One region of the Lysinibacillus sp. fls2-241-R2A-57 genome, then DNA from elsewhere that is predicted to be linked to it. Evidence: riboswitches for the same ligand, from Rfam matches in the RefSeq annotation. Region 1 holds a riboswitch; the other holds the start of a gene.

Region 1 (9,664 bases):
ATAAATGAAAAGGCACTGTCATAATAACGACATTTTTGTTAAATAACAGCGTAGCACGAATTAATAGACTCGATTGATTGTGTAACATATGATGCCACCCTTTTTTGGGTATAAACTGTGGAATAACAACTGTTACTCGATGTCCTGTTTTCTCGCATTGATGTTCAACCTTACCAATAAATTTCATCAATGGCTGCGTAATACTTCGATATGGTGAATAGTATGTTACAAGCCGTACATCTGGCTGCCAAGCTTTCCATTTCTCTTCAAAAGCTTTTGCGTCAGCTTGATCGAAGGCAACATAAAAGGCAATAATTTTGTCAACCTTTAATGAACGTGTGTAATGTAAAGTGTTTTCGACTACTTTCGTAATACCAGCCACAGGGACAATGAAAACATTTCCTTCAACATCAGGTAGTTCCTCATTATTTAATCTTAACTGTTCACCAACTGCCTGATAATGTTGTTTAATGCGATGGAACGTCAAAATAATTATTGGTAAGAAGATAAATACTGGCCATACTTGAGGTAATTTCGTCACAAAAAACATCATAGCGACAACAAAGGAAATAACCGCCCCGATCGTATTTATTGCAAATTTTGCACCCCAACCTTTTGGCTTTTCACGCCACCATTTTCGCATCATTCCAGCCTGCGCTAACGTAAACGGAATAAAAACGCCAACTGCATAAAGTGGAATTAAATGCTCTGTTGCCCCACCAAATAAAATGATTAAGACAATGGCAGCTAAACCAAGCATCAAGATTCCATTTGAATAACCGAGACGATCCCCACGAACTTCGAATATTCTTGGAATAAAACGGTCCTTCGATAAATTGACTGCTAGTAAAGGGAAGGCTGAATAACCTGTATTTGCAGCGAGTACTAAAATCATTGCTGTTGTTCCTTGCACTATATAGTAAAAAAAATTACGACCTACACTCGCCTCTGCAATTTGTGAAACAACTGTTTCTTTTGCACTTGGAGCAACTCCATAAAAATAAGCTAAACTTACAATACCGATAAATAGTACCGCTAAAATACCGCCCATCGCAAGTAACGTTTTAGACGCATTTTTTGGTCCTGGATCCTTAAAATTAGGAATAGCATTTGAAATGGCTTCAACACCAGTCAAAGCTGAACTTCCTGATGCAAATGCCTTTAATAATATAAAAAGACTAATTCCTGCAACTGGTGTACCAACTTTTGGATGCAACTCTGCTGGAACTTGCCCTGTTACTACATTGTAAATCCCTACTCCAATTAATATCAGCATGACTAATACAAACAAATATACTGGATACGCTAAAATGGATGCAGATTCTGTGACACCACGTAAGTTTAAAAGCGTTAAACATATAACAAAAAACACAGCGATATACACGTTATAGGGATGTAGACTTGGAAATGCCGAAGTAATCGCATCTGTCCCCGCCGACACACTTACCGCAACGGTTAAAATGTAATCGACAAGCAATGAACCACCAGCGACGAGACCGGCATTGACACCTAAATTTTCCCGAGAAACTACGTACGCACCACCACCATGTGGATACGCATAAATAACTTGACGATACGAAAAAATAAGTGCTGTTAATAACACAACTACCCCAGCGGCAATTGGTAGCGAATACCAAAAGGCAACAGTACTTACTGTCATGAGTACAATTAAAATTTGCTCAGGCCCGTACGCCACTGATGACAAAGCATCGGACGATAGTATGGCAAGAGCCTTTGTTTTACTAAGCTTCTGTTCCCCTAACGCATCGGATCTCAATGGTTTTCCGATAACATAACGTTTTAATGAGGATTTCATATACAACACCTTCTAATTTCATGGGATATGTTTCGCATTTCTAAATCGATTACACCTTAGCATAATCTGTTTTTCGTGCCGTGCACTGGGGCTTATTTCTATTTTCAAATGAGAATAAAAAAACGTCTACAAGTCATCACTAAATACGACTTGTAGACGCTCATTCGTCTGCCAAGCTCCAACTTTTCTGCTCTTAACGCTTACGAGGTTAGCTGTCGGATTCGGGCCTGAGTAGCCCTACCCTTCAATAAATGAAGAGATTCACCCCAAGGATTATTGTTAAACAATCCGTAAAAATTGGGTCCCCCGCGTTTAGTTGCTTCAGCGATTTAGAAATTTGAAACTTTTATAATGATGTCATATTACGCTCGTATTAAGAAAAAGTAAAGAAGAAAATTTTTTATTGTTATATGTGAAAAGCACAGATATTCTCGCGGATAGTATGTAATTATCCGTAGAATTAAAAAAGCTATCTTAAAAGTATTGTCTCACTTTTAAGATAGCTTATGCACATTATTTAATTTCACCTGTAGATGAATACATATTACTTCGTATTCATCTATCAGTTTGTACTTTCGATTTCGCAAATCCTATTATCAAGCTTAATTTAGACACTGTGCCTTTTCCCTTTTTAAAAGAACTTTTCAGTAACCTATTTCTATAAGAAAAAACGTTGCAAATCCGCTCGAGTACAGATTCTTTGTTAATACTACATATATAATCGTGCATACTTTAACTACATAAATATTGAGCTACAAAAAATTAGGCAAACATCTTCACATTTTTTCGCTAAACCTATAAAATAGTAATATATATTTTTCCTCCAAGAAACTTTATTTCTTATGTGATACTTTTTGAAATGAGGGAACAACATGGTTTACAAACGAATGACAAAATCGTCTGCTGAGGCGGTTTTAGATGGAGAAATAACAGGCTGGCGACGAATTTTACCGTTTCTTGGTCCAGCCTTCATCGCAGCGGTTGCCTATATTGATCCAGGCAACTTCGCAACAAATATTACAGCAGGTTCACAATATGGATATTTACTTCTTTGGGTAATCGCCTTTTCCAATTTAATGGCGGTGTTAATTCAATCTTTGTCAGCAAAGCTCGGTATTGCGACTGGCAAAAATTTACCTGAAGTAGCACGTGAACATTTTTCTAAAAAAACTTCTATTTTTTTATGGATACAGGCTGAATTGGTCATTATCGCAACAGATCTCGCAGAATTTATTGGGGCTGCACTAGGGCTGTACTTGTTATTCAACATTCCAATGTTACCTGCAGCGCTTATTACAGCAGTCGGCTCATTTGCTATTTTAGAATTACAACGCAGAGGCTTTAGGGCATTTGAAGCAGGTATTTCTGGTATGGTGCTAATTGTCGTGCTAGCCTTTGCATTCCAAACGTTTTTAGCACAACCAAATTGGGGCGAAGTAGCGATAGGGATGTTCTCTCCTCACTTTGAAGGGGTAGACTCACTGTTACTGGCAACAGGTATTTTAGGTGCGACGGTTATGCCACACGCTATTTACTTACATTCTTCATTGACACAAAATCGCATTGTTGGACGAAATGACAATGAAAAAAAACGTATTTTTCGTTTTGAGTTTATAGATATTGTGATTGCAATGATTATTGCAGGCGCCATCAATATGAGTATGCTAATTATTGCTGCCGCAGTATTCCATACACAAGGATTAGTAGTGGAAGATTTAGATATAGCCTATAACGGTTTAAGAGATGCTCTTGGACCAATGGCAGCAGTGTCCTTTGGTCTTGGTCTTCTTATTGCAGGTCTTGCTAGCTCTTCGGTGGGTACATTAGCAGGTGACGTTGTGATGCAGGGATTCATTAGAAGAAAAATACCCCTTTATTTGCGCCGAGCTATTACAATGTTACCTCCATTAGTCATCATTGCATCTGGAGTTAACGCAACCTATGCACTTGTCCTAAGTCAAGTTATTTTATCCTTTGGTATTGCCTTTGCCCTAATACCACTTGTTATGTTTACAAGTAAACGTGACATCATGGGTAACCTAGTCAACCACCGTGTTACCACAATATTAGGATGGTTTGTCGTGGTAATTGTAGTTGCTTTAAATCTTTATTTATTATGGCAAACGATATTCGGTTAAAAAAATGTGTCTGGGACAGTACTGGTCTAAACCTTAAAAAGCGCGAGAACGTTGATTTCTCGCGCTTTTCTGATGTGAAAACTTTTATATACTTACGCCCCAGCCTTATTTAAGCTCTTCTATTTTTTATCCTTAAATATCGATCTTCTCAATATTTCGAATCGCTAAATAGGCAACGCTGATTCCGATAATGGCTAATGTTATTGGAATGAAAATAATATCATTTAATGAAAAGTTCCCTGTATTGGAGGAAACGACCGATACAATAAGTATTGATGATAAAATCGTTGTGGGAATGGAGTATTTTCTCATACCAAAATACAATGGTATCAATGCCATCCCTGATGCTGCTACGGCATTCATTAATACAACTGGAATACGCTGCATAATTAAAGTAGTCGTTAATGAATCTGGAATCAATTCAAAACTTTCTGTAATAACACAAAAAATCGTCGTTATGAAAACATTCGATAAGATAATTGCACTAAAGGTAAAAAGTATAACAATGGCTAACTTTGAAGCAATTAATTTTTTCCTATTTATTGGATACATAAATGCCAAAGTGATCGTTTTATATTTGTATTCTCCAATAATAAATTTAGCGATTAATACCGATGCAAAAACAATAAATACTCCTCTTGTCATTGATTCTATGAAGGATAGTACCCCCTGATAATTTTCAAGATTTGGATCTCCTTCTACTTTTGTGATAAATAGAAGCATAAACACAAGACCTAATATCACAAAATTTGCGATGATAGCTCCTTTTACATATGAACCTAAATGATACTTTTTCATTTCCAGGCGCATTAAATTAAGCATTAACGACACCTCCATTGATTAATTTCAAGAAATAATCCTCTAATGAGCTTGTTTTTTTGCTAATGCCCTCAATATCAATATCATGCTCAATCAATGTTTTAGATAACATCTTCTGGGAAGCTGTCGCATCATAAATGCGAATAGCATGATCATCCATTAGCTTGAAATTAGTAATATGTAATTCCTTTTCTATAATAAAGGCTGCTTTTTTTCCATCGTTAACAATCACTTCAATATAATCTGTCTGACTGTGATTGATATCGTTCATTGATACTTCAGTAATTAATCTTCCATTCTTAATAACGCCAATGGTATCAGCCATTTGTTCAATTTCACCCAAAATGTGACTAGAAATAATAATCGTAATTCCATACTCTTTGCAAAGCATCTTGAATAGCTCTCGAAGCTCTTTAATTCCAACTGGATCTAGTCCATTAATCGGCTCATCTAAAATAAGTAATTCCGGCTTCGTAATAATAGCACGCGCGATACCCAATCGCTGTTTCATCCCAAGAGAAAAGTCTTTTACACGCTTCTTCTCTGTGTTTGTTAGTTTCACTAGATCTAGAACATGAGCAATTTCTTTCTTATCATAATAGCCCATATATTCGCAATGTAATTCTAAAGTTTCCTTTGCTGTTAAATGTTCATAGAAAATGGGATATTCAATAATCGTCCCCATCCTTTTCAGCACTTCATATGATCGATCAGTTAATTTTTCACCAAAGATTTCAATGTCTCCGCTCGTTGGCTTCGTGAGATTTGTCAGCATTTTCATGACCGTGGTTTTCCCAGCACCATTAGGACCTAAAAAGCCATAAATCTCCCCCTTTTTGACATGCATAGTGACGGCAGAAATCACTTCTTTTCCCTCATACACTTTCGTAAGCTGATTCGTTTTTATAATATATGTCATATAGATCTCTCCCTTAAATTTAGCTATCCTTATTATAAAAAATGAAACTCTCTAATTTATTACTTGATTCTTACAAATTTCTTAAGTGCAGAAGAAAAGCTTGCAAAGCAATTAGAATGCTCTACAAGCAAGACTGTTTAGTACATCATTCGTTTTAATGAAACCGTAAAAATGGTTTTCTCATAAGGAATACTTGAGAGCTGTATGGAGCCATCCATTAATTCTACAAGACGTTTTGTAATGGTTAAGCCAAGACCACTACCTTGGAAGGATTTATTTCTGGAATCCTCAAGCGTATACATTCTTTCAAAAACATTATCAATTTGATATTCTTCAATTCCCTTACCACGATCCCATACATCAATAAAAATGTTAGTATCATCATTTCTTACCGTTAGTCCAATAACGTTTCCTGCTGCCCCATAGGCAATAGCGTTTGACAGTAAATTGTTCAGAACTCTATCTAACGCTTCTTCATTACCAAGTGCATATATGGATATCTCTGGTATTGTAATATCTATCTCTAGCCCCATAGAGGTGACCATATCGTAAAATGATAAAATATTTTTTCGGCAAATTTCACTGACATTAATTTTTGTCATTGGATAATCTGTATCCCCAGCCTCCAATTTTGCCAAGTCAAAAAATGTATGGATTATTTTTAATACTTCCAATGTTTTCGTATGAACGCCCGTGAGCAACCGTTGCTGCTCCGCTTCACTAAGTGATTGCTTAAGCTGTAGCATTTCCGTATAACCTAGTACAACCGTTAAAGGTGTTTTAAGATCATGTGAGATATTGGCCAACATCTTTTTCATGGAGCTTTCCATTTTTCGATGTGTCGCCAGTACTTTTTGATTATGGTCTAGCAATCCATTCATCGCAATAAGCAGCTGCTGTAATTCTTGATTAGCTGTAGATACTAAAATCTTCTCGCTCGATTGTTCATCAATGATTGCTTGCAGTTTTTGATGCATGTATTGAATAGTAGCATCTTGTTGTTTTTTTGCCCTCACCTGAAAAATAATAATTCCTATGAGTAACACAATAATGAGTAATAGAATTATAATCATCTGTTTATCCTTCAAATTTATAGCCAATCCCCCAAAGCGTTTTAACATATTGAGGGTCGGATGGATTGTCTTCAATTTTTTCGCGTAATCTTCTTATATGTACATTAATAATATTTTCATCGCCATAGTAAGCATCATTCCAGATCAGTTGATAAATTTGCTGCTTTGTAAAAACTCGATTACGATTTGTTACGAATAATTTTAAGATGGCAAATTCCTTTGACGTAAGCTTTACTTTTTGCCCATTCTTCTCTACTGAAAAATTAACAAGATCTATCGTTAAGTTATCTAGCTCTAATACATCTTTCTTATCATCTACATGATTAGAGTATTGTGTAGCTCTTCTAATGGCGGCTTTGACACGTGCTGAAAATTCCAGCATCGAAAACGGCTTGGCGATATAATCATCTGCCCCTAATCCCAATCCTAACGCTTTATCAACATCACTATCTTTGGCTGACATGATGATAATTGGAAATGAAGCCTGTTCTCGTACGATCTTTAAAACTTCTAAACCATTAAGTTTCGGGATCATAATATCCAAGATCACTAAATCAAAGGAATTGTTTAAACAATTTTGTAATGCCTCTTCCCCATTTATTGCAGAGGTAACAAGGAACCCCTCCATCATTAAGTAGTTTTCTACCATTTCACGAATGGCTTCATCATCTTCTACTAGTAAAATATGCTTTTGCACTTTCATGCACCTCTTCTTTTTATTAGCTCATCACCATAACGTGTGGTTGATTTTGCCTTGGCGTAATTGTTGCTGTCGCTTCGTTAGCACTACGCTTTCGCACATACAAAACCCTGTTGCTGTCGCTTCGTTAACACTACGCTTTCGCACATACAAACCCTGTTGCTGTCGCTTCGTTAACACTACGCTTTCGCACAAATAAATTGCCACAGGACGTGGCGTTCTTAGACTGAGTTCCTCTATTTCAGTAGGTGTTTGGCCACCCCTACCATCTGTTGATTATTTCAAGATGTAGTCCTTTATTAATTGAAGCGGTAATAAACTAGTTTCATACAAGTCACCTGTGATAGTAATAACTAGTTCTTCCTTTGGCCAAATAAAAATATATTGTCCCCCAAAGCCTAATGCAAAGAAATATTGATTATCTACCGAAAAAGCTTTAGTTTCATCCTGTTTATTTACCCACCAATGCATCCCGTAATAGCCGATATTGTCATAAGTCATTAAATTAGGCTTTATCGAATGGTTAATCCAATCCTCTGAAACTATCCTTTTTTCGTTATATATACCCTTTTTTAAAACTAAAAGGCCTACTTTCATCATATCTTCTGCTTTTAATAAAAGACCATCTGCCCCTTTACTAATTTTCTTCTTATCCTCATACCATTGATATTTGAGAATACCTAATGGTTGAAATAAATAACGATTGGCAAATTCTTTTGTTTTCATATTCGTCACTTGCTGCAATATAGCAGATAGTATATGGGAGCAACCCGAGTTATAATTCATATGCGAACCAACTGGATGCACCATCGGACGATCTATTATAAATTTTACTATATCAGAATGAAATACCATAGGAGCAAAACTATTCCATTCACCAAATTCCGGGAAATCTAACCCCTCCGTCATTGTTAAAAGGTGATATATTGTCATATCCATTTTACGTTTATCACCTTGCCGTTCGAATAGTTCAGGAAAAAAAGAATGGACAGGTATATGAACAGATTCTATATATTTTTGATCTATTGCAATGCCAAATAAGATGGAAAGAATACTCTTTGTGCAAGAATTAATTTTATGAAGTTTCTGTTGTTGTTTCTTGTTTTTATAGTATTGAAATATCGTTTTGCCATGACTATTAATCAAGAAAGTATTAATCTTTTCTTTTTTTAATCTGTTTTGTAAAAATGGATAGTCTATCATCTTTCCCCCTCTTATTATTAGTCTTCTCCTATTGGGTTTTTACGTGCAATTTTGCTGCCCGTTTATACTGAATAAATTATTTAAAATTTGCCTCCTTACCAAAAATTGCGGATGCCTTTTGTTAAAATATATGCTCTGTATATTAGTTGATCTTCGTTCCGACTGGGCGACTCTTTGGGGATTAGCGTCACAGATGAGACCATGGAGCGAGCAGGTAGAGGAACGAAGGCTAAAAACATCACATCCTGTGATAACGCCTTCGTGACCTACATCGTGTAGGCCCAAGCGGCTCATCGGACGCCCCTAGGAAGCTTTGCTCTGTGCGAAAGCGAAGTGCTAACGTAGCGGCGGCAATTGTTTTATCTGCGCGAAAGCGTAGCGGCAACAACAACAACAACAACAACAACAAATGTTTTCTGTCGCGAAAGCGAAGCGACAGCAACAAAGCGCCCAGTCGGAACGGAAATCAACCACACGCTATGATGATTAGTCTATAATTTACCATATGACATGTTTTCGTTTTATAGATATTTTGCAAAATAGTAAAAAAAGCTGTTCCATAAACCATCATTCAATGGATTATAGAACAGCTTTAATATTAGTCTTCCACCTTTAAATCACATTCTTCAAGTGGGAGCATTTTTGTTTTATGCTTGATTTTATAGCCAAGCCATAACAGTAAGAACAGTGGAATACCAATGTATGAAACAACGACTCCGTACCAATCAATTTTATCACCCATAAAGGCCGTGTAGTTTTGACCGATAACAACAATCATACAAACTGTAAAGGCAAATAGCGGACCGAATGGAAATAGCTTCGCTTTATATGGCAGCAATTTCGGATCCAAGCCTTGTACCTCGAACGCTCGACGGAAACGATAATGGCTAAATGCAATTCCTAGCCAAGCAATGAAGCCAGACATCCCAGAGGCATTTAGAAGCCACATATAGACTACACCATCACCAAAGAATGAAGCTAAAAATGCTAAGGAAC
Region 2 (10,145 bases), on a different contig from region 1:
TGAAAAAATCGTACTAGAGCTTACTGTAAAAGTACTGCAAGTTCAACAAATCCGCCTTGGAGCAGGCACTAATGTAATAACTCCTAATCTTTTAGGGCTTACTCCTCCTGTGAGTCCTTAATAGCTCTAGTTTTTAGAGGAGTAGAACAAGAAAAAAGGGTAGTTTATTGCCAAAAAATGTAATCAAAAAAATAACCATGTAATATTTAATGGGCACTAATAAAAATTCAATATTTGAGTAGGCAGTTGAATCTAATATTTAACTGCCTTTTGCAATTTAATAACCAATGGGATTTTTTTGTGAGATTTCTAATGCCGATGTAATTGGGGGGATCTTGTGGATTGTAGAATTGTATTTAACAGTTTACAAAAATATTTTGAACAAATTTACTGAACGCACAATAAAAAACGGTTTATTTATTTAGATATGTCTTAAATATTGATTCTACATTCAGAGGATGTAATTTAGAGTATTAGTAGGGCAGTAGAAGAAGTCTCGTTTTTATGGAGCTGCAAGGACAAAATGATCAATTTTGCTCCAAATAAAATGCCTCCCATTGGTAGATACTTAATTTGTGGTGCCTGTTTTTTAATAAGACTAGCCAAAAAGCTAGGCTCATTATATTTATTTGTGCTATTATAAGACACGTTGATAATTTAATTTATTGTAGTGTACTCTTGAAAGGATGATATATATTATGAGTAACGAGCGACCAAAAATCGTGAGTTTCCATACTCTAGGTTGTAAAGTAAATCATTATGAAACAGAAGCGATTTGGCAGTTATTTAAAGAAGAAGGCTATGAACGTACGGAGTTTGATCGTCAAGCAGACGTTTATGTCATTAATACATGTACAGTAACAAATACAGGGGATAAAAAATCACGTCAAGTTATCCGTCGAGCTATTCGTCAAAACCCAGACGCTGTTATTTGTGTTACAGGATGTTACGCTCAAACCTCTCCAGCAGAAATTATGGCGATTCCTGGTGTTGACATTGTTGTAGGAACACAGGATCGTACAAAATTACTTGGCTACATAGACCAATATCTTACTGAACGCCAACCAATTAATGCTGTACGCAATATTATGAAAAATCGTGTGTATGAGGAATTAGACGTGCCTGCATTTACAGACCGTACACGCGCATCTTTAAAAATACAAGAAGGCTGTAATAACTTCTGTACGTTTTGTATTATTCCATGGGCACGTGGGTTAATGCGCTCTCGAGATCCTAAGGAAGTTTTGAGCCAAGCACAACAACTAGTGGATGCGGGGTATCTTGAAATTGTTCTAACTGGTATTCACACAGGTGGCTATGGACAAGACTTAAAAGATTACAATTTAGCCCAGCTACTACGTGATTTAGAGGCAAATGTGAAAGGTTTAAAACGCCTTCGTATTTCTTCGATTGAGGCAAGTCAATTAACAGATGAAGTGATTGAAGTTTTACGTGAATCAAATATCGTTGTTAACCACTTACACATTCCAATCCAATCTGGCTCTGATACAGTTTTAAAACGTATGCGACGTAAGTATACAATGGAGTTCTTCGGTGAACGTTTAACTAAACTACATGAAGCTTTACCAGACTTGGCTGTCACTTCTGATGTAATCGTAGGTTTCCCAGGTGAAACTGAGGAAGAGTTCATGGAAACATATAACTTTATTCGTGACCATAAGTTTTCTGAATTACACGTATTCCCGTTCTCTCCACGTACAGGTACACCAGCTGCGCGCATGGAGGACCAAATTGACGAAAATATTAAAAACGAACGTGTTCACCGATTAATCGCTTTAAATGATCAATTAGCGAAGGAATATTCTTCTCGCTTTGAAGATCAAGTGCTAGAGGTAATACCTGAAGAATTCGTGCATGATGAAAGCGGTGAGGCAGGGCTTTTAACAGGTTATACTGATAATTACTTAAAAGTAGTATTTGAAGGTCCTGAAAGCCTAATCGGTCAGCTTGTGAAGGTGAAAATTACCCAAGCTGGATATCCTCATTCTAAAGGGCAATTTGTGCGTGTATTAGAAACTGTAAAATAAAATAGGGTAACTATGAAGAAAACACCGTTCACTTTGGACGGTGTTTTACTATATTATTGACTAAATTAGATAAAGATTCTAATGAAATATAAACCTTATTAGATAAAAAACTAAATCAAGGGTCAATTGAGAAACATACATCAATCTAAATGCGAAAATTTGCACCACAAGTTCATTAATATATTGGTTTCTATAATATTTAGAATTCATCTAATTTTAGAAAGAAATTAGACGACAACGTAAAAAAATGTTATGATGCGAGAGAGGTACGTACAACTTGTTGATAGAAGGAGAGTCTAATTGATGGAACAAAATTTCGCGCGTATGATTGATCATACTTTATTAAAGGCTGAAGCAACAAAAGAGCAAATTGAAAAACTTTGTGCAGAGGCAAAACAATTTAGCTTTGCTTCTGTTTGTGTAAATCCGACTTGGGTAAAATATAGCAGCGAGCTTTTACAAGGCTCAGATGTTTTAGTTTGTACTGTAATTGGCTTCCCTCTTGGTGCTAATACTCCGACAGTTAAGGCATTTGAGGCAAAAGATGCAATTGCAAACGGTGCTAAAGAGGTAGATATGGTTATTAATATCGGCGCATTAAAAGATAAAAACTATGACCTTGTACAAGCGGATATTGCTGCAGTTGTTGAAGCGGCAAAAGATAGCGCGCTTGTAAAAGTTATTATTGAAACATGCTTATTAACAGATGAAGAAAAAGTAAAAGCATGTGAACTAGCAGTGGCAGCAGGTACTGATTATGTGAAAACATCAACTGGCTTCTCTACAGGTGGCGCAACAGCAGAAGATATTGCTTTAATGCGTAAAACAGTTGGACCTGATTTAGGTGTAAAAGCTTCTGGTGGTGTGCGAAGCTTAGAGGATATGAAAAAGATGATTGAAGCTGGAGCAACTCGTATTGGAGCAAGCTCTGGTGTAGCTATTATGAATGGATTAATTGCAGATTCTAATTATTAATGTTATTTAAAAATCCTTATATTGTAAGTGTTACGGGGCTGTTCGTTATGAACTAGCCCCGTTTTTCATTTAGAATTTGATTTTTTTCATTCGCCTTGAGTGTTCTACTATAATTTTCACTCTTAAGAATGAGGGGTGGAATATTTCAACATTACAGTTAAAGGCAAATCTAATGAAATTACGAATCGCCGGTAAAGGATCGAGTTCCGCCGGTAAAAGTGAAAACAACGCCGGTAAAGTGACGAGTTTCGCCGCTAAAAGTGAAAATAACGCCGGTAAAGTGACGAATTCCGCCGGTAAAAGTGAAAACAACGCCGGTAAAGTGACGAGTTCCGCCGGTAAAAGTGAAAACAACGCCGGTAAAGTGACGAGTTCCGCCGCTAAAAGTGAAACAACGCCGGTAAAGTGACAAGTTCCGCCGCTAAAATCAAAAATAACGCCGGTAAAGTGATGAGTTCCGCCGCTAAAAGTGAAAACAACGCCGCTAACGGGACAAGTTCCGCCGCTAAAATCGAAAACAACGCCGGTAAAGTGATGAGTTCCGCCGCTAAAAGTGAAACAACGCCGGTAAAGGTACAAATTCCGCCGCTAAAATCGAAAACAACGCCGGTAAAGGATCGAGTTCCGCCGGTAAAAGTGAAAACAACGCCGGTAAAGTGACGAGTTCCGCCGCTAAAAGTGAAACAACGCCGGTAAAGTGACGAGTTCCGCCGCTAAAAGTGAAACAACGCCGGTAAAGTGACCTCAGTTCCGCCGCTAAAAGTAAAAACAACGCCGGTAAAGTGACGAGTTCCGCCGCTAAAATCAAAAACATCGCCGCTAACGGGACAAGTTCCACCACTAAAACTAAAAAATCGGCAATTATAGCCGGCCTGTATCTCCAGTAACTACACTATACGTGACGGAAGTTTTCTAGTTCGTTCGAAAACAAGTTCAACAGACATTTTCTCTAATTGAACAATCTGTTAGATAAACGCCCCATAAGCCTCACACGAAACTGAATAAAAATTTAATCTATTTCATATACTCCACTGATGTAATTGATTGTAGAAGGGAGGATGCTATGTTTACGCAATATAAGTATTGGAAGCCTTATATTAGCCCATTCGATCCATGTCCGCCTATCAGGGTTAAAAGTTTTTCTACACCACCACAATTGTATATAAATTTTCAACAGCCTGGATTACCACAATATCCAACCCCAAGAGAAGCACTTAAATCTGGAACGCTTTGGCCCCAATTATTTAGCCCCTATCCAAATCCCCAAAAAGGAGGGATGAAGCATGAGTAAGGAGATGCCGCCTGAATTTTATACGTTATTGGAAGAAATACAAGCAATAGATTTTGTAATAGTAGAATTAAATCTTTACTTAGATACTCACCCTCACGATTATGCTGCCATTCAGCAATTTAATGAAAATACTGAGAAAAGTATGCAACTTAAGGTTGATTTTGAGCAAAAATTTGGTCCACTTATGAATTTTGGGAGAAGTTATTCAAATTATCCTTTTAATTGGATTGATACACCTTGGCCATGGCAAGTCTGACTTCTTTCAACAAATGTTTTGGTAGCGAAAGTGCAACGTCAGCTACAAATGTTTTGGTAGCGAAAGTGCAACGTCAGCTACAAATGTTTTGGTAGCGAAAGTGCAACGTCAGCTACAATTGTTTTGGTAGCGAAAGTGCAACGTCAGCTACAAATGTTTTGGTAGCGAAAGTGTAACGCCAGCTACAAATGTTTTGTATCGAAAGCTATAGATGTTTTTAGTAACGTAAGTGAAACCTCGGCGGATGTCACGGAATCGGGAAGGAGTTCTTTGGGTAAGCACAATGCCGATTCCGGACGCAATTATGCGGAGGCATCATTGATTATGAGTAACTAGGAGGAATTTTTTTGTGGTATTACGAAAAGAAGCTCCAGTATCCTGTCAGGGTGAGTACATGTAACCCTACGCTAGCTAAGTATTTAATTGAGCAGTATGGAGGGGCAGATGGAGAATTAGCCGCAGCACTTCGCTATATGAATCAACGCTATACTATCCCTGATAAAGTGGTGGGATTGTTAACTGATATAGCGACAGAGGAATTTTCCCACTTAGAAATGATTGCCACGATGGTTTATAAACTCACGAAGGATGCAACTCCAGAGATGTTAAAAGAAGCTGGTCTTGGAGAGCACTATGCCAATCATGACAGGGCATTATTTTATCAGAATGCGGCTGGATCACCGTTTACGGCAACATATATTCAGGCTAAAGGGGATCCGATTGCTGATCTGTATGAGGATATTGCAGCAGAAGAAAAAGCACGTGCGACATATCAGTGGATTATTGATTTATCAGATGACACTGATTTGAATGATAGCTTGAAATTTTTACGTGAACGAGAAATCGTCCATTCTCTACGTTTCAGAGAGGCTGTAGAGATTTTAAAAGATGATAGGGATAGCAAGAAGGTCTTTTAAAAGAGGTGAATAGGCTGGTTCAAAAGAAAACTCCTTTTGACACAGCCTATTTGATTATTATTCAATATTGGCAAATAAAGCAAGATCCTTCCGATGACCAATCATTACTAATAAATCTTCCTTTTCAATAATCTGCTCAGGGGAGGGAGAAATGATAATGTCCCCTTCTCGAACAATGGCAATGACACTTACATTATACTTCGCACGAAGATCTAAATCTCGAAGATTTTGTCCAGCCATCTTTGAAGGAATCATAATTTCTTCTATACTGTATTCTTTTGATAATTCAATATAGTTTAGCATATTGGGTGAGAGAAGCTGATTGGCAACTCGCTCTCCCATATCTCGTTCAGGATAGATAATCCAGTCTGCTCCTACTTTATCTAAAACTTGCCCGTGTCTTTTTCCAAGAGCCTTTGCAATCACTTTTTTGATTCCGAGTTCTTTTAATAATGATACGGTTAAAATGCTCGACTGCATATCATTGCCTATTGCCACGATGACATAATCGAAATTGCCTATTCCTAAAGCGGTAAGAGCTTTTTCTTCTGTCGAATCAGCGACTACTGCATGTGTAACATATAGTTCGGCATCTTCGACTCTTTCCTCATTAATGTCGATTCCTAACACTTCCTGCCCAGCCTCATGTAATTTGCGAGCTATACTTGTTCCAAATCTACCTAGGCCAATTACAGCATATTGTTTGATAGTCATTGCACTCTACTCTCCTTTATCGTGATTACCCAATCATAATATTACCTTTAGGATGACGGAATGCTTCAGATTTCCGTCGTTTTGCTATGGCAAAAGCAATTGTTAATGGACCTAATCTACCTGCAAACATTGTAAGTATGATGACTAGACGACCACCAGGTGATAGCTCTGGAGTTAATCCCATCGATAGTCCAACTGTACCAAAAGCAGAGGTGGCCTCAAATAAATACATCATAAAGTTATGTCCTTGCTCGGTAATACTTAAGACAAACGTGACGAGTATAACAATCATCATTCCACACATTGTCACTGTTAAAGCTTTTAAAATTGTTTCGTTAACTATTCTACGTCTAAAGAGGACAACATCTTCTTTTCCTCTAATTTGTGACCACATCGTAGCAACCAAAAGTGCGAAGGTTGTTATTTTTATTCCCCCAGCAGTGGAACCAGAACCTGCTCCAATGAACATCAGCAGGATGATTAAAAATAATGTAGATTGTGTTAAGTCTGCTATAGGAAGGGTATTAGAGCCTGCAGTCCTTGGAGTAACAGCTTGGTATAATGAACCAAGAACTTTGCCCCATTCAGACAAAGGTCCAAGGGTTTTACTATTTCCATATTCAAATAAGAAAATTAAAATCGTCGATCCAACTGTTAAAATAAGCGTTGTAGTTAATACGATTTTTGAATGCACAGAAAGGCGTTTTGTTTCCCGATATTCATAGAGTTCATTTATGACGATAAACCCTAAGCCACCGATTGTAATAAGAGCGCAAATAGTTAAAACGATAAATGGGTCGTCTACATATTCGGTCAACCCATTAAAGCCTCCCATTAAATCAAATCCAGCGTTATTAAAATTCGAGATGGAATGAAAGAAGCCAAAATATATAGCTTTACCTACAGGCATATCGAACGAAAAACGGATAGATAAAATTAAACCACCTATAAATTCAATTACTGCAGTAAATAGTAGTATTCTTCTAACCAGTCTAACAAGACCAGCCATTGTAATATTGTTGAAGGCTTCTTTTAATAAAAGTCTTTCTTTTAAGGAAATTTTTTTTCCTAATAGTAAAAATACTAATGTTGCAAACGTCATAAAACCTAATCCACCAATTTGGATAAGAAATAAAATAACTAATTCTCCAAATGTAGAAAATGTATCGCCAGTATCTACAACAACCAGTCCTGTTACGCACGTTGCAGAAGTAGCGGTAAATAAGGCGTCTAAAAATGAAAGTCCCTGACCATTCTCCGTTGCAATAGGAAGAGTTAACAAAAATGTTCCAATTAGGATAATAGTTGCAAAACCCAGCACAAGTATTTTAGGAGGATTTAATTTCTTTTTAATTGTTTTCATCTTATTCTCCTCAATGTTTGGATAAAGATTTTAAAAAAACATAATAAAAAGACCAACTATTTTTAGTATGCTTCCAGATGATTTAGGCATAAAACACATACTAGTTAATGGTGGTCTAAACATGACCTCCTTCGCTTTTAGCCGACGAAGTTAGCTGACGGGTAGAATGGCGAAAGAGTTTCTCATTCCTTCTGCAAATGCAGAATTAACCCCAAAATACTGGGTCCTCCGTTCTCGAAAATTATTGAGATTTGGCTGATATATAATTGAATGTGATAATTCTACGCCCTTTTTCTATTTTTTGTAAACCCTTAATTTTTAGGTAACAATATTTATGTTTATTGTGGTCAAAATGTAAGTCGAAAATTCCTAAAGAAAAAAAACCAAAAATTCTCGATATTATTTCGTGCACTTTCTATTGACCATTATTAGACAATACGATATAATTCTTTAGTACACAACAGATGGTTATTTGCCTATTTGTGTATTGACGTGTGTTCGGAGGGAGGGAAAGAGAGATGTCAAAAACTGTCGTTCGCAAAAACGAATCGCTTGAAGATGCTCTTCGCCGCTTCAAACGTACTGTATCAAAAAGTGGTACAATTCAAGAAGTTAGAAAGCGCGAGTTCTACGAAAAACCTAGCGTTAAACGTAAAAAGAAATCAGAAGCTGCACGTAAACGTAAGTGGTAATTTAATTTCCCATTAAAAATCCCTACGTTCATAACACGCAATTGTATGATTCACTGAGCAGACAAAAATATACCTGAAGTTAATCGCATTGCGATTAATTTCGGGTATTTTACTTTGTGCTCAATTTACGTACATATTGAAGAAGCCGAATGTGATCATTAAGATTCATTCGGCTTTTATGTTAATATAAGGTTATTAAAAGACCCACAGATTAAAAATTCACGGTATAATAAAATTATTAGGATTTTTGAAACTTTTTGCAAAGTCAGTCGTATATACAAGAGAGAAGCATGTTAGAAGGGAGGGAAAAAGATGCGGAGGCGGAGAATCCTCAGCTATTTATTAGTTATTTGGATGACATTTTTGTTAGCGTTTCCATTAACAACTGCTTTTGCAAGTAGCAAGGTCTACCACATACCTATTCATGATGAAGTAGAACGAGGACTGCACGCATTTTTAGAACGAACTTTTAAAGAGGCGGAGGAAAACGATGCAGAGGCGATTATTTTAGACATTCATACGCCTGGCGGTTTCGTGAATGCAGCGGGTGATATTGCTAGGCTTATGGATGCAACGGATATACGTACGATTGCGTATATTAACAAAGACGCGCATTCTGCAGGTGCTTTTTTAGCCTTACATGCGGATGAAATCTATATGGTGCCAAATGGAACAATAGGGGCGGCTGCAATAACCGATTCTGCAGGGAAAACAGCATCAGTGGATTTATCAAAATTTCGAGCAGGAGTAGGGAATTTATTAACTTTATCTGCTTCGGAGGCAAAACAAGTTGGTTATTCTAAGGGAACGGTTTCAAATTTCCAGGACCTTTTAGAAAAAACGCATTTAATGGATAGTGATATCGTTTCAATTGAGCCTACTTTTTCTGAAAAAATTGCTCGTTTTATTACGAATCCGATTATAGTTCCGATTTTATTGTCGATTGCGAGCTTAGGCCTTGTAATGGAGCTATTTTCTCCTAGGTTTGGTGTTCCAGGTATAGTGGGATTGTCAGCTTTGGGATTATTTTTCTTCGGCCATATGGTGGCGGGCTTCGCGGGTTATGAAACATTACTTTTATTCATAGTAGGCTTAGCACTCGTCATGGCGGAATTTTTTGTCCCCGGAGGTATCGTTGGTATTTTAGGTGGTTTGCTAATATTACTAAGTCTAATACTGGCAGGTGCAAACATGATGCAAATGATTATAGCGATTTTCATTGCGCTAATTGTAGCGATAATAGGAATGGTGATCCTGATGAAATTTTTCGGTAAAAAATTGCATGTTTTAAACAAACTGATCTTGCTGGATGCGACAACGACGGAAGAAGGCTATGTCTCTAACGTAAATCGCACAGAGTTGCTTGGAAAAGTGGGTAAAACGCTTACGCCACTCCGTCCGGCAGGTACGATGCTATTTGGCAGTGAACGCATTGACGTAGTATCAGAAGGTGGCTATGTTGATGCAGAGAAACATGTAGAAATTATTAAAGTAGAGGGCTCACGAATTGTTGTGAGACAAACAGAAATAGAGATGGAGGAATAGCAAATGGGATTTGATTTAGCTTTAATAGGTCCAATTGTTGGGCTAGTCTTATTATTCATTGTTCTAGCGGTATTCTTTACCTTTGTACCAGTGGCGCTGTGGATTTCTGCGCTTGCTGCAGGTGTCCGTGTTAGTATTTTCACATTAATCGGGATGCGTTTACGTCGAGTAATTCCATCGCGAATCGTGAATCCGTTAATTAAAGCACATAAAGCTGGGTTACCTGTTACAATCAATCAACTTGAAAGTCACTATTTAGCAGGTGGTAATGTTGACCGTGTAGTAAATGCGTTAATCGCGGCTCACCGTGCAAATATCGAGTTAACATTTGAGCGTTGTGCGGC

Evidence for each region. Region 1 has a riboswitch for cyclic di-AMP ahead of QRN68_RS05060 (APC family permease). Riboswitches for the same ligand answer to the same signal wherever they lie in the genome.
Region 2: another riboswitch for cyclic di-AMP. It lies ahead of QRN68_RS25720 (TrkH family potassium uptake protein); the one in region 1 lies ahead of QRN68_RS05060 (APC family permease).

The regions. Positions count from the first base shown of each region.
Region 1 is NZ_JARVRU010000026.1:8,558-18,221, reverse strand. Features, by position in the region: gene QRN68_RS05060 (APC family permease) at 1-1,816, opposite strand, end outside; cyclic di-AMP (ydaO/yuaA leader) riboswitch at 2,000-2,153, opposite strand; gene QRN68_RS05055 (Nramp family divalent metal transporter) at 2,689-3,954, shown strand; gene QRN68_RS05050 (ABC transporter permease) at 4,087-4,776, opposite strand; gene QRN68_RS05045 (ABC transporter ATP-binding protein) at 4,769-5,692, opposite strand; gene QRN68_RS05040 (sensor histidine kinase) at 5,830-6,765, opposite strand; gene QRN68_RS05035 (response regulator transcription factor) at 6,770-7,462, opposite strand; gene QRN68_RS05030 (serine hydrolase domain-containing protein) at 7,742-8,668, opposite strand; gene QRN68_RS05025 (hypothetical protein) at 9,023-9,151, shown strand; gene QRN68_RS05020 (amino acid permease) at 9,267-9,664, opposite strand, start outside.
Region 2 is NZ_JARVRU010000215.1:18,351-28,495, reverse strand. Features, by position in the region: gene QRN68_RS25765 (CsxC family protein) at 1-121, shown strand, start outside; gene mtaB (tRNA (N(6)-L-threonylcarbamoyladenosine(37)-C(2))-methylthiotransferase MtaB) at 699-2,048, shown strand; gene deoC (deoxyribose-phosphate aldolase) at 2,352-3,023, shown strand; gene QRN68_RS25750 (hypothetical protein) at 3,196-3,432, shown strand; gene QRN68_RS25745 (hypothetical protein) at 3,571-3,837, opposite strand; gene QRN68_RS25740 (spore coat associated protein CotJA) at 4,087-4,314, shown strand; gene QRN68_RS25735 (spore coat protein CotJB) at 4,307-4,570, shown strand; gene QRN68_RS25730 (manganese catalase family protein) at 4,918-5,487, shown strand; gene QRN68_RS25725 (potassium channel family protein) at 5,545-6,201, opposite strand; gene QRN68_RS25720 (TrkH family potassium uptake protein) at 6,227-7,564, opposite strand; cyclic di-AMP (ydaO/yuaA leader) riboswitch at 7,689-7,831, opposite strand; gene rpsU (30S ribosomal protein S21) at 8,083-8,256, shown strand; gene QRN68_RS25710 (NfeD family protein) at 8,569-9,801, shown strand; gene floA (flotillin-like protein FloA) at 9,805-10,145, shown strand, end outside.